Regions from separate parts of the Erwinia sp. Eh17-17 genome, predicted to be linked through region 1. Evidence: predicted binding sites of a transcription regulator. Region 1 holds the regulator's gene; each other region holds the start of a gene.

Region 1 (7,789 bases):
ACGAAACGCTCGACAATCTGATTGAATCCTTTGTGCTGCGTGAGGGCACTGACTACGGCGAACAGGAGCGATCGCTGCAACAGAAAGTGGACGATGTTCGCCGCCAACTGAGCAGCGGCGAGGTGGTGCTGGTCTGGTCCGAACTGCATGAGTCCGTCAATATCATGCCGCGTGGCCAGTTTCGCGAATAAGCGGAGATGACTTTGCCCGGCGAAACATGGTACCAATGATCCGTCCGTCAGACCTTTCCAGGGAGTTGTAAGCCATGTCAGCCAAACATCCGGTTATCGCCGTCACAGGATCCAGCGGGGCGGGAACCACCACCACCAGCCTGGCCTTCAGAAAAATTTTCCAGCAGCTCAACCTGCGCGCTGCCGAGGTCGAAGGGGACAGCTTTCACCGTTTTACCCGGCCGGAAATGGACATGGCGATCCGTAAAGCGCGCGATATGGGCAAACACGTCAGCTATTTTGGCCCGGAAGCCAACGACTTTGGTCTGCTGGAACAAACCTTCAGCGAGTATGGCCACAGCGGCACCGGCCAGTCGCGCAAATATCTGCACACCTATGATGAAGCGGTGCCGTGGAATCAGGTACCGGGCACATTTACCCCGTGGCAACCCCTGCCGGAACCGACCGACGTACTGTTTTATGAAGGCCTGCACGGCGGCGTCATGACGCCACAGCACAACGTAGCCGAAAAGGTGGACCTGCTGGTCGGCGTGGTGCCAATCGTCAACCTGGAGTGGATACAGAAGCTGGTGAGGGATACCGGCGAGCGTGGCCATTCGCGCGAAGCCGTGATGGACTCTGTGGTGCGCTCAATGGAGGATTACATCAACTTCATTACCCCGCAGTTCTCGCGCACGCATATCAACTTCCAGCGCGTGCCGACGGTGGATACCTCCAACCCGTTTGCCGCACGCGGTATCCCCTCTCTGGATGAAAGCTTCGTGGTGATCCACTTCCAGGGGCTGGAAGATATCGACTTCCCTTACCTGCTGTCGATGTTACAGGGCTCGTTTATCTCTCATATTAAAACGCTGGTGGTGCCGGGAGGCAAAATGGGGCTGGCGATGGAGCTGATTATGGGGCCGCTGGTCAAAAATCTGATTGAAGGCAAGAAAATCGGCTGAGCGGCTCCAGGTGGGATTAAATATTCACGTGCAGCCATTGATACCCTATGTCGCAATCAGGTCGAAAAAATCTCCGCTGATAGCGAGAGCACAGCGATTACTGACGCTTTTCCACCAGGCCTGCACCGGCATTAACCCCAGTGACAGTCATCAGGACAGCTCAATGACTTCGTAGCTGTGCGTCATTTTCACCCCGCTGCCCAGCATAATGGCCACCGAGCAATACTTCTCTGCGGAAAGATCGACCGCGCGGGACACCGCCTTATCCCCCAGCGCTTTGCCGCTGACGATAAAATGCAGATTGATATGGGTGAAAATACGCGGGGCCTCTTCACGACGCTCTGACGTTAACTTCACCTCACAGTCGGCCACATCGTGACGGCCTTTTTGTAAAATAGAGACCACATCAATGGCGCTACAGCCTCCGGCCGCCATCAGCACCATCTCCATCGGGCTGGGTGCTTTATCCCCTGAGTTTCCATCCATCAGAATCTGATGGCCAGATGAGGATTCTCCCAAAAATGTCAGCCCTTCAACCCATTTAACACGTGCCTGCATAACTAAATCCTCGAATTCATTCAGTTACCGCAGAGTACGCCGCGCCAGGAAAAACGGCAATGCTCCCTTTTTCAAATTATGCTGAAGCGAGACAACAGAAGACAGTCTGGTAAAGCTGTGCTACAAACAAAGCTGCAATATTTTACTGGCATGAGAATGCAAGGTAAAAACGGGACGACAGCACGAGCCATGCTCTTAACAGAGGCCCGTATCATTTCCTATGGGAACGCTTGAATATTTCAACGCCTGGCAGGGACTCATACCCTGATACCCTAAATATTTCGCGCAGCAGGCCAGCGGCGACGCCGCTGCAGCACGTAGAATACAGGGTAGATTAGGCACGATTACAACAGAGGATAACAGCGAATGGTTCTCGGCAAACCGCAAACAGACCCTACTCTCGAATGGTTCCTGTCACATTGCCATATTCACAAATATCCATCCAAAAGCACGCTGATTCATCAGGGTGAAAAGGCGGAAACCCTCTACTACATCGTTAAAGGTTCTGTAGCGGTGTTAATCAAGGATGAAGAAGGCAAAGAGATGATCCTCTCTTACCTCAACCAGGGCGACTTTATTGGCGAACTGGGCCTCTTTGAAGAAGGTCAGGAGCGCAGTGCGTGGGTACGTGCAAAAACAGCCTGTGAAGTGGCTGAAATCTCCTACAAAAAATTCCGTCAGTTGATTCAGGTGAATCCTGACATCCTGATGCGCCTGTCTTCACAAATGGCGCGTCGACTGCAGGTCACATCAGAGAAAGTGGGTAATTTAGCTTTCCTTGACGTTACCGGGCGCATTGCCCAGACGTTACTGAATCTGGCGAAGCAGCCTGATGCCATGACTCACCCGGATGGTATGCAGATTAAAATCACCCGTCAGGAGATCGGCCAGATTGTTGGCTGTTCCCGCGAAACCGTTGGCCGTATTCTGAAAATGCTGGAAGATCAGAACCTGATCTCCGCACACGGTAAAACTATCGTTGTTTACGGCACACGTTAACCGGCTCTGACCCCACGGCGCGACGCCCTGTCGCGCCGTTTTTATTTGGTGTGGATCATGTGGCGGCGAATCATCTATCATCCCGAAGTTAACTATGCGCTCAGGCAAACGCTGGTGCTGTGTTTACCTGTGGCCATTGGCTGGATGCTGGGTGAACTGCAAAGCGGTCTGCTGTTCTCTTTGGTGCCTGCCTGCTGTAATAACGCCGGTCTTGATACCCCGCACAAACGCTTCTTTAAACGCCTGATAGTGGGCGGTGGACTGTTCGCCTTCAGCAGTTTTTTAATCCAGTACGCCGGAGCCGAAGGCGTGCCGCTGCCGGTGATCCTGCTGGTCATGGCATTATTGCTGGGCGTGACCGGTGAAATCAGTCCGCTTCATGGCCGTCTGTTACCCGCTTCTCTGATCGCTGCCATCTTCACCCTCAGCCTTGCCGGGCGGATGCCGATGTGGCAGCCACCGCTGTTGTATATTCTTGGCACCGTCTGGTACGGCGCATTTAACTGGTTCTGGTTCTGGCTGTGGAAAGAGCAGCCGATGCGCGAAACCCTCAGTCTGCTATACCGCGAGCTGGCCGACTACTGCGACGCCAAATACACCCTGCTCACCCGACTGACTGACCCGGAAACTGCCCTGCCGCCGCTGCTGGCACGCCAGCAGAAAGCGGTCGATCTGATTAACACCTGCTACCAGCAGATGCATATGCTGTCCGCCAGCCGCGATAACCACTATCAGCGCCTGACGCGGGCGTTTCAGGTGGCACTCGACTTACAGGAACACATTGCGGTCAGTCTGCATCAGCCGGAAGAAGTGCAGAAACTGGTGGAGCAGAGCCACGCTGAGGCGGTGATCCGCTGGAATGCCCAGACCATTGCCGCCCGGCTGCGGGTGCTGGCGGATGACATTCTCTACCACCGTTTTGCGCAACGTTTCACCATGGACAAACCGCTGCAGGCGCTGGAGAAAATCGCCCGTCAGCATCCGGATAACCCGGTGGGTAACTTTTGTTACTACCACTTCAGCCGCATTGCACGGGTACTACGCACCCAGCGCCCGCTGTACCGTCGCGACCTGATGGCCGACCGCCAGCGCCGCCTGCCGCTGCTTCCCGCGCTGAAAAGCTACCTGTCGCTGAAATCCTCGGCCCTGCGCACCGCCGCACGCTATGCCGTTATGCTGACCTTTGCCAGCTCTCTGGCACTGTTCTTTAACCTGCCGAAGCCTTACTGGATCCTGATGACAGTGATGTTTGTCAGCCTTAATGGTTACAGCGCCACCAGGGTACGTATTCAGCACAGAGCGCTGGGTACGCTGGCCGGGCTGGTGATTGCCGCCACCACGCTGGGCCTGCATGTCCCGGAGTCCTGGGTGCTGCTGATCATGCTGGCCATCACCCTGGTGAGCTACCTGTTTATCCGTAAATTTTACGGCTGGGCCACGATTGGATTTACCGTCACCACCGTTTATTCGCTGCAATTGCTGTCCCTCAACGGGGCGCAGTTCCTGGTGCCGCGCCTGCTGGATACGCTGATAGGCTGTCTGATTGCGTTTGCCGGCATGATCTGGCTGTGGCCGCAGTGGCAGAGCGGGTTGATGCGTCAGAATGCGCACGACGCGCTGGAAACCTATCAGGAAGCCCTGCAGATGCTGCTGGGCAGTGAGCAGGAGGCGGTGAAGCTGGCGTACCAGCGGATGCGGGTCAATCAGGCACATAATGCGCTGTTTAACTCACTGCATCAGGCGATGCAGGAGCCGGGCTTTAATTCCCGCTATCTGTCTGATATGCAGCTGTGGGTAACGCACAGCCAGTTTATTGTTGAACATATCAACGCCATGACCATCCTGGCGCGTGAACACACCATGCTGACCCCGTCGCTGGCGGAGCGCTATTTACAGTCATGTGAAATCGCCCTGCAGCGCTGTCAGCAGCGCCTGGAATATGACGGGCCCGATTCAGGGAGTAACGTGCTGGACGCGCCGGAAGATTTCCATCAGGGTCCGGTGACGATTATGGAACGGCATGTCAAACGGATCCTGGGCCATCTCAGCGTGATGCACACCATCTCGTCACTGACCTGGAGCCAGCGCCCGCATCACGGTCGCTGGCTGTTACGGCGGTTGGGGAAATCATCGTAAATACCCCGGGGGCGATCGGAAAAAAGGTCGCCCCTGGGGTCGGGCGATCAGTTCAGTACGTTTTCGACGGCGGTCGCGAAGCGCGCCATGCCTTCGGCAATATCGGCCGGCTCAATCACCAGCGACGGCGCAAAGCGTATCACGTCAGTCCCTGCCACCAGCACCATCACACCCGCTTCTGCCGCAGCGTTAAGGATATCGCGCGCTTTACCGGCATGCTGTGATTTCAGCGCCGCACCAATCAGCAGCCCTTTACCCCGGATATCGCTGAACAGATCGAAACGGGCATCCAGCGCCTCCAGCGCCGCGACGAACAGCTGACGCCGTTGCGCCACGCCGTCCAGCACGGCTGGGGTGTTGATGATGTCCAGCGCCGCTTCTGCCACCGCACAGGCCAGCGGGTTACCGCCGTAAGTGGTGCCGTGTACGCCGGGTGCCATGACGGAGGCAATCTCGTTGGTGGTCAGCATGGCACTGACCGGGAAACCGCCGCCCAGCGCTTTCGCAGTGGTCAGAATATCCGGCTGTACGCCATAATGCTCGTGCGCAAACAGCTTACCGCTGCGCCCCATCCCGCTCTGTACTTCATCCAGCACCAGCAATGCATTATGTTCATCACAAAGCTGACGCAGACCCTGCATAAACTCAGGCGTTGCCGGCATAACGCCGCCCTCCCCCTGAATCGGCTCCACCACGATAGCGCAGGTGTGATCGTCGATCACCGCTTTGACCGCCGCCAGATCGTTAAACGGCACATGCACGATATCCGCCGGTTTTGGCCCGAAGCCATCGGAGTATTTCGGCTGACCGCCGACGGACACCGTAAACAGCGTACGGCCGTGGAAGGCATTGTGGAAGGCAATGATTTTGCTTTTGAACGGACTGTGGCGCTTGGTCGCGTAGTAACGGGCCAGCTTAAACGCCGCTTCGTTGGCTTCCGCGCCGGAGTTAGCAAAGAACACGCGCTCGGCGAAAGTGGCATTAATCAGTTTGGTGGCCAGGCGCAGGGCCGGCTCGTTAGTGAAAACATTGCTGGTGTGCCACAGGGTTTCTCCCTGCGTTTTTAACGCCTCAACCAGGGCCGGATGGCAATGTCCCAGCGCCGTTACCGCAATGCCGCCGGAGAAATCAATATACTCTTTACCCTGCTGATCCCACACGCGGCTGCCTTTGCCTTTGACCGGCACAAACTGTGCTGGTGCATAAACAGGCAAAATCACCTCATCAAACGTTGCGCGTGTTACCGCTAATTTTTCCGCCGCCATTCACTACCTCGCCATTTAATCTTTTCAGAAAAGTGAAAATATAGTCATAAAATATGCATAGAAAGTCACTAAAAGGCAAACATTAATCAACGCCGGAGGAAATTATCCAGAAGCTGATGCCCCTGCTCGCTGAGGATGCTTTCCGGGTGAAACTGCACGCCTTCCAGCGGCAGCGTCCGGTGGCGAAAGCCCATAATCTCATCGGGCTGCCCGTCATCGTCTACCGTCCAGGCGGTGACTTCACATTCGGCAGGGAGGCTGGCGGTTTCAACAATCAGTGAATGATAGCGCGTGACCGTGAGCGGATGATTCAGCCCGGCAAACACGCCGGCATCGCGGTGCTCAATCATCGACGTTTTACCATGCATCACCTTGCGCGCGCGCACCACGCGCGCACCTAACGCCTGTGCTATCGCCTGATGGCCCAGACAAACGCCGAGCACCGGCACTTTACCGGCGAAATGACGGATAGCGGCCAGCGAGATCCCGGCCTCATTGGGCGTACAGGGGCCAGGGGAGATCACCAGATGCTGAGGAGCCAGCGCGGCGATGTCGTCGAGGGTGATGTCATCATTGCGGCGCACACACACCTCCGCCCCCAGCTCAGAAAAATACTGGTAAAGGTTCCAGGTGAAGGAGTCGTAATTGTCGATCAGCAGTAGCATGGAGGGTCCGTAACAACAGGGCCGCCAACAGGCGGCCCTGACAGAGGTGCCAGAAGCGAGATTATGGCAGCACTTTGGCAGAGAGAATGACAACCGGCTTTTCCGGGACATTCTGGTAAGGGCCGAAGGTTTTGGTCGGAACCTGAGCGATCTTATCGGCAATGTCCATGCCTTTCACCACTTTACCGAAGACGGCGTAACCGAAATCACGCTGGCCGTGATCGAGGAAAGCATTATCGGCAACGTTGATAAAGAACTGGCTGGTGGCACTGTCCTTCTCAGCGGTACGCGCCATCGAGATGGTGCCGCGTTTGTTCAGCAAGCCGTTATCGGCTTCATTTTTGATCGGAGGTTTAGGCTGTTTCTGCTGCATATCGGCGGTGAAGCCACCGCCCTGCAACATAAAGCCTGGGATCACGCGGTGAAAAATGGTGTTGTTATAAAAACCACTATTCACGTAATCAACAAAATTATTCACCGATACCGGTGCTTTCTGGTTGTTTAATTCCAGTTCAATAACGCCTGCGGAAGTGGTCAGCAGCACGTGCGTATCCCCCTTCGCAGCAATGGCGGAGGCAGAAATGGAAGACAGCGCGAGAACGGTCGCCACCGCGGTCAACGTACGTTTCAACATGAAAGATTCCTTACTGAGTGCAACAAACCATAAAAACAACGCTAATTGTAAAGAGGCGCCTGACAACGCGCCAGCGTTTTACCTTTATTTACGCGGCAACTATCTGAAAGCAAACGTTACCGAATAAGGCAAAATGGTGATTATGATCACGTTATGAATGAAATATGAAAATATTAGTTTCAGTAAAGATTTAAGCAGATCACGAATATCGTTAAACTCACCCTGTCTGGTACGGGCATTCCGCTCGACAAACATCTCTTTCACACAGGTTTCCACTATGACAAATCGCGATCGAATCGGGCTTACCTGGATCAGCTTCTTCTCCTATGCGCTGACCGGTGCAGTGGTTATCGTCACCGGTATGGTACTGGAGGATATTGCTGCTTATTTCCAGCTG
Region 2 (7,789 bases), on a different contig from region 1:
GCCCGGAGCTGGTACTGCCGATCGCTCAGACGCTGAAGGTGCTGGGTTATCAGCGTGCGGCGGTGGTTCACGGTGGCGGCATGGATGAAGTGGCCCTGCACAGCGCGACCCATGTGGCCGAACTGCGTGACGGTGAGATCACCAGCTACCAGCTCACCCCGGAAGATTTTGGTCTGAACAGTCATCCGCAGGAGGCGCTGGCCGGGGGTTCACCGGAAGAAAATCGTGACATTCTGGCGCGTTTACTTCAGGGTAATGGCGAGCTGGCGCACGAGGAAGCCGTGGCGGCAAATGTCGCCCTGTTACTGAAAATTTTTGGTCACGAAGACTTACGTCACAACGCACAGCAGGCGCTGAAAACCATTCGCAGCGGCAAAGCCTATGAGCATGTGATCGCACTGGCAGCAAGAGGATAATCATGCAGGAAACGGAAACCGTACTCACAAAAATCGTCCAGGATAAAGCGCTGTGGCTGGCGGAACGTCAGCAGCAGCAGCCGCTGGCCACCTTCCAGAATGACATCACTCCCGCTACGCGCAGTTTCTATGATGCGCTGAAAGGCGCCCGTACCGTCTTTATTCTGGAATGTAAGAAAGCCTCTCCGTCCAAAGGGCTGATCCGCGCAGACTTTGACCCGGCGGTGATTGCCGGTGTGTACAAGCACTATGCGTCTGCTATCTCGGTCCTGACGGATGAGAAATACTTTCAGGGAAGCTTTGATTTTCTGCCCATCGTCAGCGGCATTGTCACCCAGCCGGTGCTGTGCAAAGACTTTATTATTGACCCGTACCAGATTTACCTGGCGCGCTACTATAAGGCCGATGCCATCCTGCTGATGCTGTCGGTGCTGAATGACGAGCAGTACCGCCAGCTGGCGGCGGTGGCGCACAGCCTGAATATGGGCGTGCTGACGGAAGTGATCAGTGACGAAGAGCTGGAGCGCGCTACCGCACTGGGTGCGAAGGTGGTCGGCATTAATAACCGCGACCTGCGCGACCTGTCCATCGACCTTGACCGTACCCGCCGCCTGGCCCCGAAAGTTGCCCACGGCGTGACGGTGATCAGCGAGTCCGGCATCAATTGTTATGCGCAGGTGCGCGAGCTGAGCCATTTTGCTAACGGTTTTCTCATCGGTTCTGCACTGATGTCCGAAGAGGATCTTGGCGCAGCGGTACGCCGGGTGATTATCGGTGACAATAAAGTGTGTGGCCTGACGCGTGCAGAGGATGCCCGCAGCGCGCTGGAGGCCGGGGCACTGTACGGCGGTCTGATCTTCGCCGAAGGCTCTCCCCGCCAGATCAGCGTTGAACAGGCACACCAGGTGATGCAGGGAGCCGCCCTGAAGTATGTCGGCGTGTTTCGCAATAATAAAATGAGTGACGTTGTCACCTATGCGCAGCAGCTAAATCTTTCTGCCGTGCAGCTTCACGGTGACGAAGACCGGGACTATGTGACCCAGCTGCGCAGCCAGCTGCCGGAAACAGTGCAGATCTGGAAAGCGTTCAGCATCGGCAATAGCCTGCCCGCCCGCGACTGGGATGACGTTGACCGTTACGTCTTCGACCACGGCAACGGCGGCAGCGGCACCGCCTTTGACTGGGCGCTGCTGCAGGGTGAAAACCTTGATAATGTCTTACTGGCCGGCGGCCTCAGCGCAGATAACTGCGTACAGGCAGCACAGCTTGGCTGTGCGGGGCTGGACTTCAACTCCGGCGTGGAAAGTGCCCCCGGCGTGAAGGATGCCGGTAAAATTGCTTCAGTGTTTCAGACGCTGAAAGCCTACTGATAAGGGAAAATAACATGACCAAATTAAACCCGTATTTTGGTGAATTTGGCGGCATGTACGTGCCGCAGATCCTGATGCCTGCGCTGGAGCAGCTGGAAGAAGCGTTTATCGGCGCACAAAGCGACCCGGCATTTCAGGCGGAATTTACCGATCTGCTGAAAAACTATGCCGGTCGCCCGACCGCTCTGACGCTGTGCAGAAATCTGACAAAAGGCACTAAAACTCGCCTGTACCTGAAGCGCGAAGACCTGCTGCACGGCGGCGCGCACAAAACGAATCAGGTGCTGGGCCAGGCTCTGCTGGCAAAGCGCATGGGTAAAAACGAAATTATCGCTGAAACCGGTGCCGGTCAGCACGGCGTGGCATCTGCCCTTGCCTGCGCTCTGTTGGGCCTGAAGTGCCGTATCTACATGGGCGCCAAAGATATTGAGCGTCAGTCTCCGAACGTGTTTCGCATGAAGCTGATGGGTGCCGAAGTGATCCCGGTACACAGCGGCTCTTCCACGCTGAAAGATGCCTGTAATGAGGCGCTGCGCGACTGGTCGGGCAGCTATGAGACCGCGCACTACATGCTGGGCACTGCGGCGGGCCCGCACCCGTTCCCGACCATCGTGCGTGAGTTCCAGCGCATGATCGGTGAAGAGACCAAAGCACAGATTCTGGAAAAAGAGGGTCGCCTGCCGGATGCGCTGATTGCCTGTGTCGGCGGCGGTTCTAACGCCATCGGCATGTTTGCCGACTTTATTGATGACACCAGCGTTGGCCTGATCGGCGTAGAACCTGCCGGGCACGGTATCGACAGTGGTGAACACGGTGCGCCGCTCAAGCACGGTCGCGTCGGGATCTATTTCGGCATGAAGTCACCGATGATGCAGACCAGCGACGGCCAGATTGAAGAGTCGTACTCCATCTCCGCCGGGCTGGACTTCCCGTCTGTTGGACCGCAGCACGCTCATCTTAACAGCACCGGCCGTGCTGATTACGTTTCAATCACCGACGATGAAGCGCTGGACGCGTTTAAAGCCCTGTGCCGCAGCGAAGGGATTATACCCGCGCTGGAGTCCTCTCACGCGCTGGCCCACGCGCTAAAAATGATGCGCGAGGAGCCGGAGAAAGAACAACTGCTGGTGGTGAACCTTTCCGGCCGTGGCGATAAAGACATTTTCACCGTGCATGACATTTTCACTGCTAAGGGAGAAATCTGATGGAACGTTACGATCTCTGTTTTAAACGCCTGGCAGAGCGTAAAGAAGGCGCGTTTGTCCCCTTCGTCACCCTCGGCGATCCCACGCCGGAACTCTCTTTGCAGATTATTGATGCGCTGGTCGCTGGCGGCGCAGACGCCCTGGAGCTGGGCATTCCGTTCTCCGACCCGCTGGCGGATGGCCCGACGATCCAGAACGCTAACCTGCGTGCCTTCGCAGCAGGCGTGACACCGTCACAATGTTTTGAGATGCTGGCCACCGTGCGCCAGAAATACCCGGAGCTGCCGATTGGCCTGCTGATGTACGCTAACCTGGTGTTCTCCAACGGTATTGATAGCTTCTATGCTCTCTGTCAGAAGGTGGGCGTGGATTCGGTGCTGATTGCCGACGTGCCGGTGGAAGAGTCAGCCCCTTTCCGCCAGTCTGCGATGCGTCATAACGTCGCACCGATCTATATCTGCCCGCCAAACGCCAGCGACGATCTGCTGCGTGAAATCGCGTCGCACGGCCGGGGTTACACCTATCTGCTGTCACGCGCCGGGGTCACCGGTTCGGAAAATCGCGCTAATCTGCCGCTGAAGCATCTGGTCGATAAGCTACGTGAATACCACGCGGCCCCGGCACTGCAGGGCTTTGGTATTTCGGAAGCGTCACAGGTGAAAGAGGCGATCGGTTCCGGCGCGGCCGGGGCGATTTCTGGCTCAGCGATTGTCAGAATCATTGAAAAGAATCTGTCCCAACCGGATGTGATGCTGAAAGAGCTGACTGCCTTTGCCAGCACGCTGAAAGCCGCTACTCTCAGCTAATCTCTGTTAATGCCTTATTGTGGTGATAAGGCATTATTTTCTTTCTATTTCTCACATTTCAAATTTGCTTTCTTGCCTTCTCTGAACAACTATTAATGTGGACCGCACTTATGCTGGTACTGCCTTATGATGATGACAGGGAGAGATGCAATGAAATTGTTTAAAGTCTTATCGGGTTTAGTTATTGCTGCTGTGGTAGCCCTTTCCGTCAGCGCCTGTGCGCCAACGCCAACGAAAGAAGGCACCGGTGGCTATATTGACGATACGGTGGTGACGACCAAGGTGAAAGCGGAGTTACTTGGTGATAAATCGCTGAAGTCGACGGAAATCAACGTTGAAACCTTCAAAGGTCGCGTTCAGCTGAGTGGTTTTGTCAGCTCACCGCAGGCCGCTAACCGTGCCGTGCAGGTGACGCGTGGTGTGGCAGGCGTGAAGTCCGTCGTCAATAATATGCAGATTAAGTAACCTCCTGCTAAATATCAAAAGGCGCGAAATTCGCGCCTTTCTTGTCTCTGATGATGATGGACTCAGAAACGATAGCCCGCGCCGAAGAAGAACACCCACGGGTTAATGTGTGTATCAATGCTCTGGCGATTATCGCCCGCGCTGAAGCGCACTTTGGTGTCGATATCGATGTACCACACGGAAGCGTTTATCATCCAGTCAGGCGTTAACTGATAGTCCAGCCCCAGCTGCCCGGCCACGCCCCAGGTGTTTTTCACACTCAGATTACTCAGCCCGGCATCGCGCCCGGTTTGATTAAAGTCAGTATTATAAAACATGGTGTAGTTAACACCGACACCGGCATACGGCTGCCATTTGCTGGTATCCCCCATGAAATACCACTGAGCCATCAGCGTTGGCGGCAGCTGGTGTACGGTCGCCAGGGTGCCCGTCGAACGCAGGCCGACTTTATGGCGGAACGGCGTGGCGCCCAGCAGCTCAATCCCGATATTATCCGTGGCCATGTAGGTAAAGGTCAGGCCCATCTGAGTATTATTATTCACATGAAATTCGCCCAGCCCCAGCACATCATCAGACCCACCGGTCGGACGGACGGTAGCAGAACCTGCACGAATAAAGAAATCTCCGGCCTGGTGTGCCGAGGCCATCACTGGCAACAATGTGATAACCGACAGTGCAAGTACCTTCAGTTTCATAACCACTCCTTTGTTAAAATTTGTTGTAAGCACGTGACCTGCTGCGAGGCCTTAATGCGAGATGAAGACACATATCTACGCTGATTTACGCTAAATTGCATGTGAATAAAACGCTGTAAACTTGATAAAAAACATAGACTTGATTTAGATCAAATTTCCCGCACTGACCTAATCTTTATCTTATGGCGCCGGAGGGATAAAACAAATTACGGCTTCACCTGGTAAGATTTGGGAAAGTGGCCGGAGATCAAAAAAGGTCAAAAAGAGGGGTAATGCCTTCTTAAATCGAAAGTTATGTCAATCTGAGTGCCAGCACCCCTTCTGAACATGTACAATCGCCGGGTCTATAACACCGGTCTTTCAAGGAGAGTACATGTCTATCACGGCGGGTTCGCTATACCGTGACACGGGGAACTTTTTCCGCCATCAGTTGGTTACTATTGCACTGATGGCGTTACTGACCTCATTTATCACCATGATGATCGGCAAGGCGCTGACGCCCGATGCTGAACAGATGCAGATTCTGGGTGATGGTGCCGCTGGTTCAGCCAGCAGCCTGATGGAGATGGTGCAGAACATGTCACCGGAACAGCAGCACGTCCTGCTGCGTGCTTCAGCGGCAGGGACCTTCGCTTCACTGGTTGGAAATGTGCTGTTGCTGGGCGGTATGTTGTGCCTGATCCCAATGGTGTCTTCCGGCCAGCGTGTGAGCGCCCTGCGCGCTATCGGCGCTTCGGCTCCGTATCTGCCGCGTCTGTTACTGATGACATTTTTGATGACGCTGGTTATCCAGCTCGGCTTTATGGTGCTGGTCGTTCCCGGTGTACTGTTCGCCGTCACTCTGGCGCTGTCGCCGGTGATCCTGGCAACAGAAAAAGTCGGTGTCTTCGCTGCTATGCGCGCCAGCGTCCGTCTTGGATGGCGTCAGATGCGACTGATTGCTCCCGCAGTGGTGTTATGGATTGTGGCAAAACTGATCCTCCTGCTGCTGGCCTCTTCACTGCTGAGCCTGCCGCCCGATGTGGCCTCCGTGGTGATCAATGCGCTGAGCAATCTGGTGTCAGCCATTCTGATTATCTATCTGTCACGCCTCTATATGCTGTTACGTTAATTAATCAGGATTGCCTCGACAGAGGCAATCCACTGGTTAATCATATTGCGGTTTAGTCTGTTACCTGGAAGCGCTATGAAGCAGTTACTCGACTTTCTCCCCCTGGTAGTGTTTTTTGTTTTCTACAAGCTGTACGACATCTTCGTCGCCTCTGGTGCGCTGATCGTCGCCTCCGGTCTTGCGCTGGTCGTCAGCTGGATGCTGTACCGTAAGCTGGAAAAAATGTCGCTGATTACCTTCGCTCTGGTGGCCGTATTTGGCACCCTGACGATCGCATTCCACAACCCGGACTTTATTAAGTGGAAAGTGACCATCATTTACGGTCTGTTTACCGCTGCTCTGCTGTTCAGCCAGCTGTTTATGAAACAGCCGCTGATTCAGAAAATGTTAGGTAAAGAGATCCAGCTGCCTGAATTCGCCTGGCGTCGCCTGAATATTGCCTGGGCGCTGTTTTTCCTCGCCTGCGGCCTGGCAAATATTTATGTCGCGTTCTGGCTCTCTCAGGATACCTGGATGAACTTCAAAGTCTTTGGTCTGAGCGCACTCACCCTGCTGTTCACACTGCTAAGCGGCGTCTATATTTATCGTCTGATGCCACAAGAAGAAAAATAACCGTCCTGCGCCCGGCAGCCACCTGCCAGGCGCGTTATATCATTTTCGGAAGTCAGCAATTTCGAGAGCACAACAATGAGTGAACAACAGAGATTACCGCAGGGCGAGATGGTGCTGCGTACATTAGCGATGCCTGCAGATACCAATGCCAATGGCGATATTTTTGGTGGCTGGCTGATGTCACAGATGGATATCGGCGGCGCCATTCTGGCAAAAGAGCTGGCGGAAGGACGCGTGGTGACGGTACGTGCAGACGGGATGACCTTTCTGAAACCCGTCGCGGTAGGCGATGTCGTCTCCTGCCACGCCCGCTGCATCCGTACCGGTACCAGTTCGATTACGGTCAATATTGAGGTGTGGATTAAAAAGGTCTCTTCTGAGCCTATCGGACAGCGCTACTGCACAACGGAAGCCGTATTTATCTATGTCGCGGTCGATCAGGATGGAAAACCGCGCCCGCTTCCGGAAGGCAAAAGTCATTTCGAGTTAAAACCAGAATAATTCCCCGCGCTTCAGCTTATTCATGTTCGCTACAGCCTGACAATCGCCCCGCTGTAGCGCAACATGACGTAACGATCACTCAATACTCGAGCCGCCATTAATTTTAAACACAATATTCATGGTGATGTCTTTACCCGGTTTACCCGCCTCATAACGCCATTTTCGCATTGCCTGCTTCACTTCACGTTCAAACATGTTACGCGGCTCGGCTGATAAAATACGGATGTTATCAACCTGACCTGAACTGTCGACGTCAAACTGCACGCGTACGCGGCCCTCTATACGCAGCGCAAAGGCACGAGAGGGATAAGACGGCTTGCCAACGGTGAGTGCGCGAGGGCCGGCTGAGACGGCCGTAGAGGGTGCCTGCGACGTCTTCGGCGCCGTGGACGGACGCGTCTGCTCGGCTGGCCGGGTTTCCACCGGTGCAGCAGGACGCGGTTTCTCTTCGCGCTTCGGCTTCACCACCTCTTTTTTCACCGGTTTGGGTTTCGGTTTCGGTTTTGGCTTCGGCTCAGGTTTGGGTATCGGCACCGGCTCAGGTTTCGGCGGCTCCGGAACGGGCTCAGGCTCCGGCTCCGGTTCTGGCTCAACGACAGGCGCGGCCG
Region 3 (7,789 bases), on a different contig from region 1:
TAGGTGTAATCCTCCATAAACGAGGTGCCACCCGGTAAATCTCCCGCCATGACCTTAAATACGTGCAGCAGCGCGGCGGTTTTCCAGTCACCTTCACCGGCAAAACCATAGCCCTGCTGCATCAGGCGCTGTACCGCCAGGCCCGGCAGCTGCGTCATGCCGTGCAGGGTCTGGAAGTTAGTGGTGAAGGCCCGGCAGCCTTCGCCGTCGAGGAAACGCTTGATCCCCAGCTCAATACGGGCGGCATCCAGTACGTTCTGGCGTTTGTCGCCGTTGACGGCCGCCGCAGCGCTGAATTCGTAGCTGCTCTCATACTCATCGACCAGCGCGTTCACGTCGCCGTCGCTGACCTGGTTGATTACCTCCACCAGGTCACCCACGCCCCAGCCGTTAACGGCATAACCGAACTGAATTTGCGCCGCTACTTTATCGCCTTCGGTCACTGCCACCTCGCGCATGTTGTCGCCAAAGCGCGCGACCTTGAGCTGCTGGCTGGCCTGCAGGGCGGCGGCACCGCGCATCCACTGGCTGATGCGCTGCTGTGAGCGCTGATCCTGCCAGTGGCCGGTGATCACCTGATGCGGCAGACGCATGCGCGCGCCGATAAAGCCGAACTCACGGCCGCCGTGTGCGGTCTGATTCAGGTTCATAAAGTCCATATCCATGCTGTCCCACGGGATCTCCGCGTTGAACTGAGTATGGAACTGTAACAGTGGCTTATTCAGAATCGACAGGCCGCCGATCCACATTTTGGCCGGGGAGAAGGTGTGCAGCCAGGTGATGATGCCCAGACAGCTCTGGTCATGATTGGCCTCACGGCACAGCGACAGCGCTTCATCGGGCGTTTTCACCAGTGGCTTCAGGTGCAGCGGGAAGGGCAGAATGCCCGCACGGTTGAGGCCATCCACCACCTGCTGACCGTGCTGCTCGACCTGGCGCAGGGTTTCCGCACCGTACAGATGCTGTGTACCAATCACAAACCATACGCTGCGGGCGTTTAACTGTGTCATAAAACGATTCCTTAACTGACTGATGAGGGTTGTGGAGCAAACTGCGGTTCCGCCAGTTCACACCATTGAAGATAACGCTGATAAAGCTGCTGGAAGCGGGCGACGCGCGCCGGATCGGGTTGCAGGGTCTGGTCCAGCGGGCTGGCCATCTGCGCCTGCGCCGACGGAATATCGGCATAGACCCCAGCGGCAACGGCGGCAAAGATGGCAGCGCCCAGCGCACAGCACTCGTCGGAGGCGACGATATCCAGCGGACGATTCATCACGTCACAGCACACCTGCATAATCGCCGGTGATTTACGCGCAATACCGCCAAGCGCCAGCACCTGCTGTACCGGGATATCCTGTTGTTCGAAGCACTCCATAATGGCGCGGGCACCAAAGGCAGTGGCGGCGATAAAACCGCCGAACAGCGTCGGGGCGTCGGTGCCGAGGTTAAGGTCGGTGATCACCCCTTTCAGACGCTGGTTAGCAAACGGGGTGCGGCGGCCGTTAAACCAGTCAAGTACCACCGGAAGGTGGTCGAGCTGTGGATCGGCAGCCCATGAGGCCGTTAATTGTTCCAGTAATCCCTGCTGAATGGCTTCCAGCTGGGTTTTCAGTTCCGGCTGCTGCTGCGCCGCCTGCACCAGAGGCCAGCTCAGCAGGCGGCTGAACCAGGCATACATATCGCCAAAGGCTGACTGCCCGGCCTCCAGCCCAATCATTCCCGGCACCACGCTGCCGTCCACCTGACCGCAGATCCCTTTGATAGCGCGGTCAGCCACGCGGTCAGCGTCGGCAATCAGAATGTCGCAGGTGGACGTACCAATCACTTTCACCAGCGTATACGGCTGCGCTCCGGCACCGACGGCACCCATATGGCAGTCGAATGCACCGCCGGAAAGGGTCACCTGACCCGGCAGCCCCAGGCGCTGCGCCCATTCGGCACTCAGCTGGCCTACCGGCACATCGGCAGTCCAGGTGTCGCTGAACATCGGGTGGTCGAGGTCCGAGGTCAGCAGCGGATCGAGAGCATTAAGGAACTGCGCGTCGGGAAGCCCCTGCCACAGCGGGTGCCAGAGCGACTTATGACCCGCCGCACAGCGCCCGCGTTTCAGGTCGGCCGGGGCCGTAGTGCCGCTCAGCAGCGCCGGCACCCAGTCGCACAGCTCTACCCAGGAAACCGCCGCTTCACGCACCGCCGCATCGTTGCGGCTGATATGCAGAATTTTCGCCCAGAACCATTCTGAGGAGTAAATACCGCCGATAAAGCGCGAATAATCCTGGTACTCGCCGCTGTGGCACAGCCGGGTAATGGCTTCCGCCTCTTCAATGGCGGTATGGTCTTTCCACAGCACGAACATGGCATTCGGGTTGTCGGCAAATTCAGGCCGCAGCGCCAGCACCCGACCTTCGCGATCGATGGGCGCCGGGGTTGACCCGGTGGAATCCACCCCGATGCCGACCACGTTTTGGCGCTGCTCAGGCGTCATTTTAGTGACAACGTCACGAATAGCCTGCTCCAGCGCATCAATATAGTCCTGGGGATGATGGCGGAACTGGTTGTGGGACGGATCGCAGAAGCGTCCGGTTTTCCAGCGCGGATAAGCCACCACCTGCTTGTACAGCTCGCGACCGCTGGCGCACTCTACCGCCAGCGCCCGCACCGAGTCGCTGCCGAAATCCAGACCGAGGGTAATCGCACCCTTTTGCATAGTTGCTCTCCGTAATGTTCAGAACAGACTTTTTTAATGTTCCTCTATCCTGGAAACATGGCGGCGGAGTGGTTAGGTGCGGCTGGCTGCATATATGTACTTTCCTGTCATCAGGTACGGGAATGTGATGGGCTTCAAATGTTGCGTATCGGTTAAATTTGCTGAATAGATGGACAAAACGACTGTAATTTCAGGGTGTGATAGCGCTCTACAAATTTCCATTTACTTGCGGGTAAAACTAGCGCACTACCGCCACTGTTATGACGTCAGTGCTCAGGTAAGGTGTTGTTTAGAAGCTTTTAAATTTTCCTACAACCGATTGTTACCGTTTACATAATCCCGCCTCAGGCGGGCACTGAGCCGGAGAGCCTCATGCACAAATTCACTAAAGCGCTGGCCGCGATTGGCCTTGCTGCTGTTATGTCACAATCCGCTATGGCGGAATCCATGAAGCTGGGTTTCCTGGTGAAACAGCCGGAAGAGCCCTGGTTCCAGACGGAATGGAAATTCGCTGACAAGGCCGGTAAAGATCTCGGCTTTGAGGTAATTAAAATCGCCGTGCCGGACGGTGAGAAAACCCTGAATGCTATCGACAGTCTGGCCGCCAGCGGAGCAAAAGGCTTCGTCATCTGTACGCCCGATCCGAAACTCGGTTCGGCGATTGTGGCCAAAGCACGCAGCTACGGGCTGAAAGTGATCGCCGTTGACGACCAGTTCGTGACGGCAAAAGGAAAGCCGATGGACACCGTGCCGCTGGTGATGATGGCCGCCACCAAAATTGGCGAGCGTCAGGGGCAGGAGCTGTATAAAGAGATGCAGAAACGTGGCTGGGACGTGAAAACCACCGCCGTGATGGCGATTACGGCCAATGAGCTGGACACTGCCCGCCGCCGCACCGGTGGCTCCATTGAGGCGCTGAAAGCGGCCGGGTTCCCGGAAAAACAGATTTACCAGGTCCCGACGAAATCCAACGATATTCCCGGTGCATTTGACGCCGGTAACTCTCTGCTGGTTCAGCATCCTGAGGTGAAAAACTGGCTGATCGTCGGCATGAACGACAACACCGTGCTCGGCGGCGTGCGTGCCACCGAAGGTCAGGGCTTCAAGGCGGCTAACGTGGTAGGCATCGGTATTAACGGTGTGGATGCGGTCAGCGAGCTCTCCAAAGGCAAGGCGACCGGCTTCTATGGTTCTCTGCTGCCAAGCCCGGACGTTCACGGCTATCGCAGTATCCAGATGCTGCACGACTGGGTCACCAAAGGGGTTGAGCCTGCCAAATTCACCGAGGTCACCGATGTGGTACTGATTACCCGCGATAACTTCAAAGCTGAACTGGCGAAAAAAGGCCTGATGTAAGGCACTGGCGAAGGGGCGGACCTTTATCCGGTCCGCCCGAAACGGCATGCCCCGGTATTCGTAGGGGCGGACCTTTTTTTCCGGTCCACCCGAAACGGTATGCCCCGGTATTCGTAGGGGCGGACCTTTTTTTCGGTCCACCCGAAACGGCATGCCCCGGTATTCGTAGGGGCGGACCTTTTTTCCGGTCCACCCGAAACGGCATGCCCCGGTATTCGTAGGGGCGGACCTTTTTTTCCGGACCGCCCGAAACGGTATGCCCCGGTATTCGTAGGGGCGGACCTTTTTTTCCGGTCCGCCCGAAACGGTATGCCCTGATATTCGTAGGGGCGGACCTTTTTTTCCGGACCGCCCGAAACGGCATGCCCCGGTATTCGTAGGGGCGGACCTTTTTTCCGGTCCGCCCGTAACAGACGTCCCAAATGCAGGAGACACCATGACCTCGCAACCGCCGTATCTGAGTTTTCACGGTATCAGTAAAACCTTTCCCGGCGTCAAAGCGCTGCAGGACATCAGTTTTGACTGTTATGCAGGGGAAGTGCATGCCCTGATGGGCGAAAATGGCGCGGGCAAATCGACGCTGTTAAAAATTCTCAGCGGAAGCTACCAGGCGAGCGGCGGCGAAATCCGCCTGCAGGGCCAGCCGGTCAACTTCCAGAATACCACCGACGCGCTCAACGCCGGGGTGGCCATCATTTATCAGGAACTCCATCTGGTGCCGGAAATGTCGGTGGCAGAAAACATCTTCTTAGGTCAGCTACCGCAGCGCGGCGGGCTGGTCAACCGTTCCCGTCTGCGCAGCGAAGCCGCGCGTCAGCTGAAAACCCTGGGTATGGATGTTGACCCGGATCTTCCCCTGAAGTATCTCTCTCTCGGTCAGTGGCAGATGGTGGAGATCGCCAAAGCGCTGACGCGCAATGCTCAGGTGATCGCCTTTGATGAACCGACCAGCTCGCTGTCTGCGCGTGAAATCGATCAGCTGTTCCGGGTTATCCGCCAGCTGCGGGCTGACGGACGCGTGGTGCTGTATGTCTCTCACCGCATGGAGGAGATCTTTGCCCTCAGCGATGCCATCACGGTATTTAAAGATGGCCGCTATGTGCGCACCTTCACCGATATGACCACCACCGGCAATGATCAGCTGGTGCAGGCGATGGTCGGGAGAGATATCGGCGATATCTACGGCTACCGCCCGCGCGCGCAGGGTGAGGTTCGCCTGCAGCTGAACAACGTGCATGCCAGAGGGGTGCGCAGCCCGGTGTCATTCAGCGTGCGCGCCGGGGAAATTGTCGGGCTGTTTGGCCTGGTCGGGGCCGGGCGCAGTGAACTGATGAAAGGGCTGTTTGGTGCCACGCGCCTTATCAGCGGTGAGCTGAGTCTTGACGGCAAACCGCTCACCATCAGGGAGCCGATTGAAGCCATCCGTGCCGGGATCATGCTGTGCCCGGAGGACCGTAAAGCTGACGGTATCATCCCGGTGCACTCGGTGCGCGACAATATCAACATCAGCGCCCGCCGTAACAACCTGACGGCAGGCTGCCTGATTAATAAAGGCTGGGAAGCCAGCAACGCCGGAGTACACATCCGTTCGCTGAATATCAAAACCCCCTCGGCTGACCAGCTGATTATGAACCTGTCCGGCGGCAACCAGCAGAAGGCGATCCTCGGCCGCTGGCTGTCTGAAGAGATGAAAGTGATCCTGCTGGATGAACCGACGCGGGGCATTGACGTTGGGGCTAAAAACGAAATTTATCAGCTGATCTACGCGCTGGCAGAGCAGGGTATCGCCGTGCTGTTTGCCTCCAGCGATTTGCCCGAAGTCATGGGGCTGGCCGACCGCATCCTGGTGATGCGCGAAGGTGAAATCGCCGGAGAGCTGGATCATAACGACGCCACAGAAGCGCTGACGCTGAGCCTGGCGATGCCGAAAACCGCCAAACCTGCCACACACGTGGCCTGAATATGCAGGAGAAACCTATGTCTACGACCTCATCCGTAACACCCGCCGCGCCGTCGCGTTTCAGTCTGAGCCGCATCTGGGACAATTTTGGCATGCTGGTAGTGTTTGCCGCGCTGTTTATTGCCTGCCTGGTCTTTGTGCCTAACTTTGGTTCGCTGATCAACATGAAAGGCCTGGGTCTCGCTATGTCGATGTCCGGCATGGTGGCCTGCGGCATGCTGTTCTGCCTGGCGTCGGGGGATTTTGACCTGTCGGTGGCGTCGGTGATTGCCTGTGCCGGGGTAGTATGCGCGGTGGTGATCAACATGACGGAGAGCCTGTGGATTGGCGTGGCGGCCGGGCTGGTGCTCGGCGTTGCCTGCGGCTTTGTGAACGGGTTTGTGATTGCCAAACTGAAGATCAACGCGTTAATCACCACGCTGGCCACCATGCAGATCGTCCGCGGGCTGGCCTATATCTTCTCTGACGGTAAGGCGGTAGGGATTGAAGATGAGCGCTTTTTCGCCCTCGGTTACGCCAGCTGGCTTGGCGTGCCTGCGCCGGTGTGGCTGACGATAATTACGCTGGCCCTGTTTGCCTTCCTGCTGAATAAAACCACCTTTGGCCGCAATACGCTGGCGATTGGCGGCAATGAGGAAGCGGCGCGCCTCGCCGGAGTGCCGGTGGTACGTACGCGGATTATCATCTTTATTCTCTCCGGGCTGGTCTCAGCGGCGGCGGGTATTATTCTGGCTTCGCGTATGACCAGCGGCCAGCCGATGACCTCGCTGGGTTATGAGCTGATTGTTATCTCTGCCTGTGTGCTCGGCGGCGTGTCCCTCAAGGGCGGCATTGGTAAAATCTCTTATGTTATCGCCGGGGTATTGATCCTCGGAACGGTAGAGAATGCGATGAATTTACTGAATATATCGCCTTTCTCACAGTACGTGGTTCGCGGTCTGATATTGTTAGCAGCGGTGATTTTCGACCGCTACAAACAGAAAGCCAAAGCGGTCTGACAGGAGGCGTTATGTATCATCGTCTGGCGCCGGTGGCGCAGTCCAACCCGTTACTGCCAGGATATCCGTTCAGCGCCTGGCTGGTGGCCGGGTTGACGCCGATTAACGCGGCGGGGCCGCTCGATTTCTTTATCGATCGCCCGCACGGCATGAAAGGCTACATTCTTAATCTGACCATTAAAGGGCGCGGGCGGGTGTTTGACGGTGAAGCCGCCTTCGACTGCGAACCCGGCGATCTGCTGCTGTTCCAGCCGAAAACGCCGCACTACTATGGCCGCCAGCCCGACAGTGACTGCTGGTATCATCGCTGGGTCTATTTTCGCCCGCGCGCCTACTGGAGCGACTGGCTGGAGTGGCAGGATGAAGCTCAGGGCGTAGGGCGGCTGCGGCTGCCGGAGTCGCTGCGCGGCGAGTTTGACCGCCTGTTTGCCAACATTGAACACACCCATAACTCCGGGCGTCCCTTTGCCGAAGAGCTGGCGATGAACCTGCTGGAACGCCTGCTGCTGCGCGCGGTGCAGGAGGATCCGCGCAGCCAGCAGCAGGTGCGTGACGCCCGCGTGGTGGAAGCCTGCCAGTACGTGACCAACAATCTGGCGGCTGAAGTAAAAATAGAAGAGGTCGCCAGACACGTCTGCCTGTCGCCATCGCGGCTGGCACACCTGTTCCGCGAGCAGATGGGCGTTAACCTGCTACGCTGGCGTGAAGATCAGCGGGTGATCCGCGCCAAGCTGCTGTTGCAGACGACTCAGGAACCGATCGCCAGTA
Region 4 (7,789 bases), on a different contig from region 1:
TGACCCCGGAAGCGCTGCTGGAACATGCGCTCAGCATGAACAAGTTTGAGCTGGAGCAGGACAGCATCGGTGAGATCGTCGTACTGCCGCGCGAGCAGGCCGTGCTGATGACCTATTATCGCAACAACATTCACCATATGCTGGTGATGCCGTCGCTGATTGCCGCCATTCTGATGCAGCACCGTGAGCTGAGCCGCGCCGAACTGCTGCGCCAGGTTACCGTCATCTACCCGATGCTGAAAAGCGAACTGTTCCTGCGCTGGAGCACGGATGAACTCGGGCAGGTGCTGGACTTACTGGTCGCGGAAATGGCGCGTCAGGGCCTGCTGGTTGCTGAAGAGAGCTGCCTGCGTCTGAGCGCGGGTCGTTTCCGCTCCCTGCAGCTGCTGGCTGCTGGCGTTCGGGAAACGCTGCAACGTTACTCCATTACCTTCTCTATCCTCAGCGCTAAGCCGACGATTAACCGCGGTACGCTGGAAAAAGAGAGTCGCACCATGGCACAGCGCCTGTCGGTTCTTCATGGCATTAATGCGCCAGAGTTCTTCGACAAGGCGGTGTTTACCTCGCTGGTGTTAACGCTGCGTGATGAAGGCTATATCAGCGACTCTGGTGATGCACAGGTCGAGCGAACGCAGCAGGTTTATCAACTGCTGGCCGACCTGATAACCCAGGACGTGAGAATGACAATCGAGAGTGCTGTAGAGCACGACTGACAGGATTGCGGCGGGTATGTCTGAAGGGCCGACCATTTTTGGTCGGCCCTTTTTAGTAACCGCATCCACACCGGTTATTTTGCATCGTGTAGGGTTCAAGCCTGAGAACGAGCATGCCCGTCCCCTGCCCGCTATAACCAGATGCCCAGAATCACGCCCACAAACAGCGTGAATCCTACCCAGTTATTATTCAGGAATGCCTTAAAGCACAGCTCACGCTGCCGCCGGGCGATCAGCTTCTGCTGATGCACAAAGAAAATACCCGCCACCAGGACTGACCAGTAAAATACCCCGTTAAGCTGCAACCGCCAGCCCACCAGCGCCATCAGACACAGCGTCGCCAGCTGCAGCAGACCGACGATCAGCTTGTCAAAGCGGCCAAACAGGATGGCGGTTGATTTGACGCCAATCTTCAGGTCATCATCGCGGTCGACCATCGCATACAGCGTGTCATAGGCCACCGTCCAGCAGATGTTCGCGAGAAACAGCAGCCAGCAGGTTAAGGGCACGCTTTCACTGACGGCAGCCCAGCCCATCGGAATTGACCAGCCAAACGCCGCGCCCAGCACCACCTGCGGCAGATGAGTATGGCGCTTCATAAACGGATACATCCACGCCAGCGCAAGGCCCCCCAAAGACAGCCAGATGGTCATCTTGTTCATGGTCAGCACCAGCGCGAAGGAGACCAGCACCAGGCCGGCGAACAGCAGCTTCGCTTCGCGCGTGGTCACCGCACCGCTGGGCAACGGGCGCTCACGGGTACGCTTCACGTGGCCGTCGATTTTACGGTCGGCAAAATCGTTGACCACGCAGCCTGCCGCCCGCATAAAGAATACGCCCAGCACAAACACCAGCAGCACGTTCAGCGGCGGCATTTGCATCCCGGCCAGCCACAGCGCCCAGAGTGTTGGCCACAGCAGCAGCAGGGAACCAATCGGTTTATCAATACGCATCAGTCGGCTAAAAGCCGAGAGCTTACTCATTGGCAACGTTCTCTGCATGCTACTTTGCCTCCAGGCTGGCGTAGAGCGGGGAAGCCGGTAAAAACAGTTCGGTCAGTAACAGCGGTTTCCCCGACAGCCGCAGGCGCGAACGCCTTCCCCACAGTTCGGCGCTGTGGCCAACATCAATGAAGTCACGCGTCAGGGTTGAGGAGGCAAACAGGTAGCGGCCCAGCGGCACCGTGCCCAGCTGTTGCAGCTTCTGCTCCGGGCCGTTCAGGGTGGATTCCGGCACCAGTGTTCGCGCCACCAGCCAGGGCACCCCGTCACCGCAAAGTTCGATTTCCCGCAGCCAGTAGCGCGGTTCCATCGGTAACAGTGCGATATCCTCTGCCGCTTCCTGCGCGCTGATAAATCCTTCGCGCAGCAGGTTAACCGTCACCTGCTGGCAGTGACGTTCAAAGCGACGGGTCATGGAATCGACTTCCATCAGCCAGTCCAGCAGGGGGGCGGTTAACAGGGGGGATGAATCCGGCAGCCAGTTGATCGCGCGCAATTGCGACAGCGCGTTCTCAGCCATAACACTTCTCCGCAAAATCTTCGATGCGTCAGTGTAACGCAGACGCTGGCGGCAAACCTATCAAAGCAGGGCATTTAGCCACGAAATTGTGGCTGATTTTCCGGTTATTCGCGCTTCAGACGGTTGCTGTTGGCCAGCCACAGCGTAACGACCAGGATCAGAATAGCGATCGCATAGGCCAGGGTATCAAACGGGTTTTTATGGTCAACGATAATCAGGCGAATAATGGCCGTGATACCAATGTAAACAAAGTAGCGCAGCGGGAAGTGGTAGCCGGACTGGAAATACTTAATGATCAGCGCGATAAACTCAAAGTAGAGAAAGTAGATCACGATACCTTCAATCAGCAGATAGGAGGAGGTCTGCTCTCCGGTATTCAGCAGCACGTTACCAAGATGGATGGTTTCTTTGCCAAGAAAGATGATCAGGATACAGGCCAGAACAATCAGGCCGGTGTTTAAAACCATTTGCAGGGCAAAGGCCAGCCGCGTGGCAGGCGTGTTACGTTCCTGGGAAGTCATGGTGTGCCTCAAGCATATTGTTATCCGTCGGGAATGCCGACGGATAACAATATGCTTGAGTGTGATGCAGATCACAACATTTCGATGAGGATTAACATGCGACGCGAAGAACGGGCGACCAGGAAAATAGGTCGCCCGGTATTAAACCGTGAACTAACGATAATTGGCGTCGCGGTCGCTCGTCATATCGTACAGCTGGTACTTACGGCCCAGCATCTGCCCGCCATCACGCGTCAGCGGTGTCCAGTTAACCTGCGCACGGCCACGGGTTGGTGAAACGCTGAAGACATCCATCGGTACAGAGATGTAGAAGCCCTTAGTGAAATCACCTTCGCCGTAATCTTCTGCCGAAACGTTAGTTTTCGTAGCATAAGCCCCGACGGTAATCCCGCTGTCGAAGCGCTTCGACACATCGACCGTCACGCCCTTGTCTTCCGCCAGATACTGCCCGACGCTGGCTTTCACCAGCACGTTACGCATGAACCACGGCTGCCAGTAACCGGTCACATTGCCGACTTTGGCACTGTAATCGTTGAACTTCATCATGTTGTCCCAGTCACGCTGCTTGACGTAGTTAGCATCCACGCCAATCGCCCAGCTGGCATCCAGCGGACGGTACAGCACTTCGCCACCGGCACCGCCATACATGGTTTCCAGATACCCGCCATAGACCTGGCCGTAGAAACCATTGCCAAGTTCGCGCATGTAGTTGGCCTGCAGGTTATTCACGTAAACGTTGTTTTCAACGTAGTCGCGAATATGAGTACGCACACGTGGCAGCGTGGAGTCTGACGGGGCACCGTTGTAGTTAAACTTGTCGTAGTTGTTGGCAAGGTTGCCAAACAGGCTGCCGTCCAGCAGTAAATGGTCCGTCAGCCAGAAACTGGCGTTCGCCATCACGCCCACCTGGTACAGGTAGAAACTTTCTGGCCCCCCCACCGACTGGTTCAGCACCGGCGACAGGCTGTAGTTCAGGCGATCGCCATCGATGCGGAAGCCCTGCTCGGTATGCCCCGGATCCACCGGATTAACCCGCTGCTGCTGCAGCGTCTCTTCACGCCCCAGCGGATAACCTGCCAGCTGGCGTTGCAGGCTGCCCACGTTGGTTTCGGTGGTGACCTGCGGCATATGGCTGCGCGTTTGCGTCACCCGCAGCGTATCCACGCCCTGCGGCAGATGGTTGGCAAGGATGACGTTGGCGCGATCGACGCCGCGCTGCGTATCACGGTACTTATACTGCTCCCCGGTGACGATCATCGTGCTGCCGTCCACCTGGATATTCGGTGCGTTCAGCCCGGCGTTATACTTCAGGTCGGTCAGCTGATTGGCCGTCACCGTAGGTTCAAGGAAGCGATCCTGCGGCTGCGGATTATATTCCGGCTTCGGCGTATCGCGCTGGTTCTGGTGCAGGTCGTTAAAGTTAGTACGCAGCGTGAAGCCGGCCATAAAGGTGTTGCCACGCTCATAGCTGACGTTCACATCTGCCCAGTCGGTAATACGGTAGATCGCCCCGACGTTGACCTTGCTCTTCTGCTCCAGACGCCCGGCGAAGTCATCCTGGTAGTCGTTGCCTTCATATTCCATTTTCAGGCGCAGCGGCTGCCACGGGGTCTGATACTCAATCCCGCCGAACAGCGCCGTTGGCCCTTTGAACATCTCGCCGCCGCTCACCGAGCCGGCCGTTCCGCTGCCTTCACTCCGGTAGCAGTAACTTTCACTGGCCGAGCAGAACGGGTTCTTGATGGTGCCGCTGTTACCGATGTAGCCCCAGCCGAGGCCGAGGGTAAAATCAAACGGCCCCCAGGCTTTGGTTGCCACCAGATATTCACTGTCGAACAGCCCGGTGCCGCCGAGATCACGTGAACCGACGGAGACTTCCGGCAGCCAGAAGCCCTCTTCCCACAGGCGCAGCTTGAGATCGAACGCCTTATCTTTGTAAGTCTGATTACCGGAGAAGCTGGACACCGCACTGTATTCGCGGGTTTTCACATCGGTATAGCGGATAGTGGCTTCCAGCCACGGGAACAGCTGCACCGAGGAGGAGTAAAAGTGATACTGATCGTTATAGCGGTAGTTCAGGCTGAACTCGCCCTCTTTGGCCATACGCGCAGTCGGGACCTGCATCAGGCCAACGCCGCCAAAGTCTGACTGCGACGGGCCAATCGGGTCCGGGTAGGTAGCAGCCTGAGCCTGGCAGGCACAGGCGACGGAAAGTGACAGCAGGCTGAGAAGATAACGTTTTTTCATCAGTCAGGGATCCGGTGCGTCAGAACAGAAACGATCTGCTGGTTGAGATCGGCATAGGCGCTCGGCAGCGTCCAGGAAGAGAAGCCTACAAAGATGATGCTGCCCGGCTGCGGCTCAAAATGACGGCGGTTCCAGTACGCTACCGGCACCTCTGTCACATCGCCCGCAGGAGAGATCACCTGTGCCGTATTGCGCTCACCGCCGCTCAGGCGCGGATGCGCATCCAGATACTCAACGGCGGAACGCCCTGCCGCCCACGGGGTTTTACCGGCCTGCTCCACCACGCCCGCGAGCGTGACTGAGGTTGGTCGTTGCAGGGTATATACGCTGTATTCCCCTTCCAGCGTGCGATTAGCCTGCGGCTTTAAGCGCACCCAGTCCGGGTCCAGATTGACGATCTGCCGTCCCGTCACCTTCAGCGCAGCAATTTGCTGGCGCACGTTCTCAACCACGGCCGCCTGTTCAGCGTCATCGTCGTTTTTCAGCCGATCGCGCCAGGTCTGCAGGCGTGCCAGCAGCTGTTGCTGCTGCTGTAGCGCCACCGCCGTAGCCAGCTTTTCACCGATCACCGTGCCGGGCCACCAGGTTTTCTGCGCCAGCTCCGGGCGCGCCACCAGCTGTGCAAGGTTGGCCACGTGGTCGACCGCTACAGGCTGTGCCTGTCCGGGATAGAAGATGCTCACCCGGCCATCGGCCTGGGCGTGCAGCGACAGCGATGCCACCATCCCTGCGAGAATAAGGGTTATTTTTTTCATGATTTCGCAGGCTTCAGAATGGTGGATTCAACAGGGAGGTAGTCAGCTCCCAGCGTTTGCAGTGACTGACGCACCTGCCCGCTGGAGATATCGACCCAAAACGTATTGCGCCAGGAGCGACCGTTTTCCGTCGTGGACACGTCTTCCTGCCAGACGCGGCAGGCAACTGACTGACCAGCCAGTTGCAGCACCTCGTCTTTCTGACGGGTAAAGTGGGAAATCGCGGTATCGGCCTGAGGCTTGCCGTCCTGCGTCCAGCTCAGGGTACGGGTCCAGCTTGCCCCTTCAGTGAGGTGCAGCGCATCGCGTAGCGGATCGTTTTCGAGGTTACTGACTTCGTTCAGGTTATCTGCCAGGCCAAGGGTTTTCACCAGACGCCCCTGCTGGGTCACCAGCATGGCTTTATCGCGGGTGATCCATTTCTGCTGTCCGTTTTCGTTGAAGCCCAGCACCACAAAGATTTGCTGACCTCCATTCACCCGCAGATACATGCTGGCGTAGGGCATCGCGTCAATTTGTTCGTTAGTCATCTGGATGTCGTCAGCGCCAAGAAAAGCCAGCTTGACGGTTTCACCCAGTCCTTTTTGCGTTTGTGTACAGGCCTGAAGCAGCAGGCAGAGCAGCAGAAGTGGTAGGTTTCGCAACTGTGAGAGTCCCTGAGCAAAGTAGAACAAGGCGGAAAATAACCACACAAATGTGTGGTTATGATTAATTTTTGTACTTAGCGGGTCGTACTTGTGGTGGTCGTGGTCGTGGTTCCGGTGTTGGAACCATTACCACCGCTGCTCGCTGCCAGCGCAATGCCGGCCAGCGCGCCAACGGCACCGATACCAACAGCGGTCGTTGCACCCGCCGACATCGCACCAGCATCAGCACCGGCAGCAGCACCGGCTTCAACCGGTGGCGCACCGGCAGCTTCAGCGGCGAACGCGCCCGTTGCACTTGCTAAGTACACTATGGCTGCAGTAGCCCATATGACTTTTTTCATCACACTTTCCCTTCATTAAATGAATGGATACCAGGACCTGGATGGTGTCTGGCGACTCCAGTATGGGGAATTAATTTCCAGAAAGCAGCGCACCGGACGGAACGGCAGAACAGGAGAAAGAGGAATGATAAAAGACTGCCAACATGACAAATGTAAAGATATATGTCTGCAAAATAAGATTAAACAGGGCTTAATGCCAATATTTACTTTATTTATCGTATGGAAGGTGTAAAAACGGGTGCAGTGTTGATATCAGTGACGTAGCGCGAGTAAATAATAATATAAAGGAATTAAAATAATAAAAATCATGAGGATAAGCATTTTCTCTTTAATGATTTACCACGATTTTCCAGCCTTTTATTTAAGAATAATCTGTCTCAAAATGGCGTGTTTTTAGGTATTTTTAGGAATAAGCCCATCCCCCTTACGCAGATTTTACTCATCTTTGGGATGAAAAATTGTCGTGTAATCAGTATGACATCTTGCGCCCAGCCCCTGCCCCTCGCCGTACTCCGAAAAACCGCGCTGTCAACCAGGTCCAGTTTTTTCCAGAAAATAAAAAACCCCCCAGAAAATGGGGGTTCGGCAGTCGTGGTGTAGACCACTGGCGCGGGTCGGCTGGAAAAAGCCCGGTGCGCCAGTCGCGATTAACGCCAGGATTTATAGCGGTTAATCAGACCATTGGTCGAACTGTCGTGACTGTTAACCGGTTCCGCATTTGTCAGCTCTGGCAGAATGCGGTTAGCCAGCTGTTTACCTAACTCCACGCCCCACTGATCGAAGGTGAAGATATTGAGGATCACGCCCTGGGTAAAGATTTTGTGCTCGTAAAGCGCAATCAGCGCGCCGAGGCTGTACGGGGTGATATCACGCAGCAGGATAGAGTTGGTCGGGCGGTTACCTTCGAACACTTTGTACGGCACCACATGTTCAACGGATTTAGCATCCAGACCGGCATCAGCAAACTCTTTTTCCACTACGTCACGCGCTTTACCAAACGCCAGCGCTTCGGTCTGGGCAAAGAAGTTCGACAGCAGTTTACTG

What was found. The regulator CRP, encoded in region 1, controls carbon source genes, mostly activating them, when cyclic AMP is high. The targets are predictions, from matches to a motif close to ATGTGANNNNNNTCACAT.
Region 2: ompW (outer membrane protein OmpW) is a predicted target of CRP. The motif match lies at 5,095-5,112, and genes of this name have one in related genera.
Region 3: ABEH87_RS04505 (arabinose ABC transporter substrate-binding protein) is a predicted target of CRP. The motif match lies at 2,830-2,847, and genes of this name have one in related genera.
Region 4: psiE (phosphate-starvation-inducible protein PsiE) is a predicted target of CRP. The motif match lies at 2,815-2,832, and genes of this name have one in related genera.

What each region holds. Positions count from the first base shown of each region.
Region 1 covers NZ_JBDFQT010000004.1:21,339-29,127, forward strand. The annotation lists gene ABEH87_RS12600 (YheU family protein) at 1-191, shown strand, start outside; gene ABEH87_RS12605 (phosphoribulokinase) at 266-1,135, shown strand; gene ABEH87_RS12610 (OsmC family protein) at 1,286-1,693, opposite strand; gene crp (cAMP-activated global transcriptional regulator CRP) at 2,060-2,692, shown strand; gene ABEH87_RS12620 (YccS/YhfK family putative transporter) at 2,750-4,828, shown strand; gene ABEH87_RS12625 (aspartate aminotransferase family protein) at 4,876-6,093, opposite strand; gene ABEH87_RS12630 (aminodeoxychorismate synthase component II) at 6,180-6,758, opposite strand; gene ppiA (peptidylprolyl isomerase A) at 6,820-7,392, opposite strand; gene tsgA (MFS transporter TsgA) at 7,670-7,789, shown strand, end outside.
Region 2 covers NZ_JBDFQT010000001.1:709,495-717,283, reverse strand. The annotation lists partial or broken gene trpD (bifunctional anthranilate synthase glutamate amidotransferase component TrpG/anthranilate phosphoribosyltransferase TrpD) at 1-416, shown strand, start outside; gene trpCF (bifunctional indole-3-glycerol-phosphate synthase TrpC/phosphoribosylanthranilate isomerase TrpF) at 419-1,786, shown strand; gene trpB (tryptophan synthase subunit beta) at 1,801-2,991, shown strand; gene trpA (tryptophan synthase subunit alpha) at 2,991-3,797, shown strand; gene ABEH87_RS03170 (BON domain-containing protein) at 3,948-4,262, shown strand; gene ompW (outer membrane protein OmpW) at 4,325-4,957, opposite strand; gene ABEH87_RS03160 (YciC family protein) at 5,331-6,068, shown strand; gene ABEH87_RS03155 (septation protein A) at 6,144-6,680, shown strand; gene yciA (acyl-CoA thioester hydrolase YciA) at 6,756-7,181, shown strand; gene tonB (TonB system transport protein TonB) at 7,257-7,789, opposite strand, start outside.
Region 3 covers NZ_JBDFQT010000001.1:1,021,300-1,029,088, reverse strand. The annotation lists gene araA (L-arabinose isomerase) at 1-1,010, opposite strand, end outside; gene ABEH87_RS04510 (ribulokinase) at 1,022-2,707, opposite strand; gene ABEH87_RS04505 (arabinose ABC transporter substrate-binding protein) at 3,080-4,063, shown strand; gene araG (L-arabinose ABC transporter ATP-binding protein AraG) at 4,500-6,023, shown strand; gene araH (L-arabinose ABC transporter permease AraH) at 6,041-7,021, shown strand; gene araC (arabinose operon transcriptional regulator AraC) at 7,033-7,789, shown strand, end outside.
Region 4 covers NZ_JBDFQT010000014.1:30,053-37,841, reverse strand. The annotation lists gene plsB (glycerol-3-phosphate 1-O-acyltransferase PlsB) at 1-713, shown strand, start outside; gene ubiA (4-hydroxybenzoate octaprenyltransferase) at 845-1,714, opposite strand; gene ubiC (chorismate lyase) at 1,716-2,234, opposite strand; gene psiE (phosphate-starvation-inducible protein PsiE) at 2,339-2,755, opposite strand; gene ABEH87_RS20940 (YjbH domain-containing protein) at 2,909-5,002, opposite strand; gene ABEH87_RS20935 (capsule biosynthesis GfcC D2 domain-containing protein) at 5,002-5,757, opposite strand; gene ABEH87_RS20930 (YjbF family lipoprotein) at 5,754-6,401, opposite strand; gene yjbE (exopolysaccharide production protein YjbE) at 6,479-6,745, opposite strand; gene pgi (glucose-6-phosphate isomerase) at 7,393-7,789, opposite strand, start outside.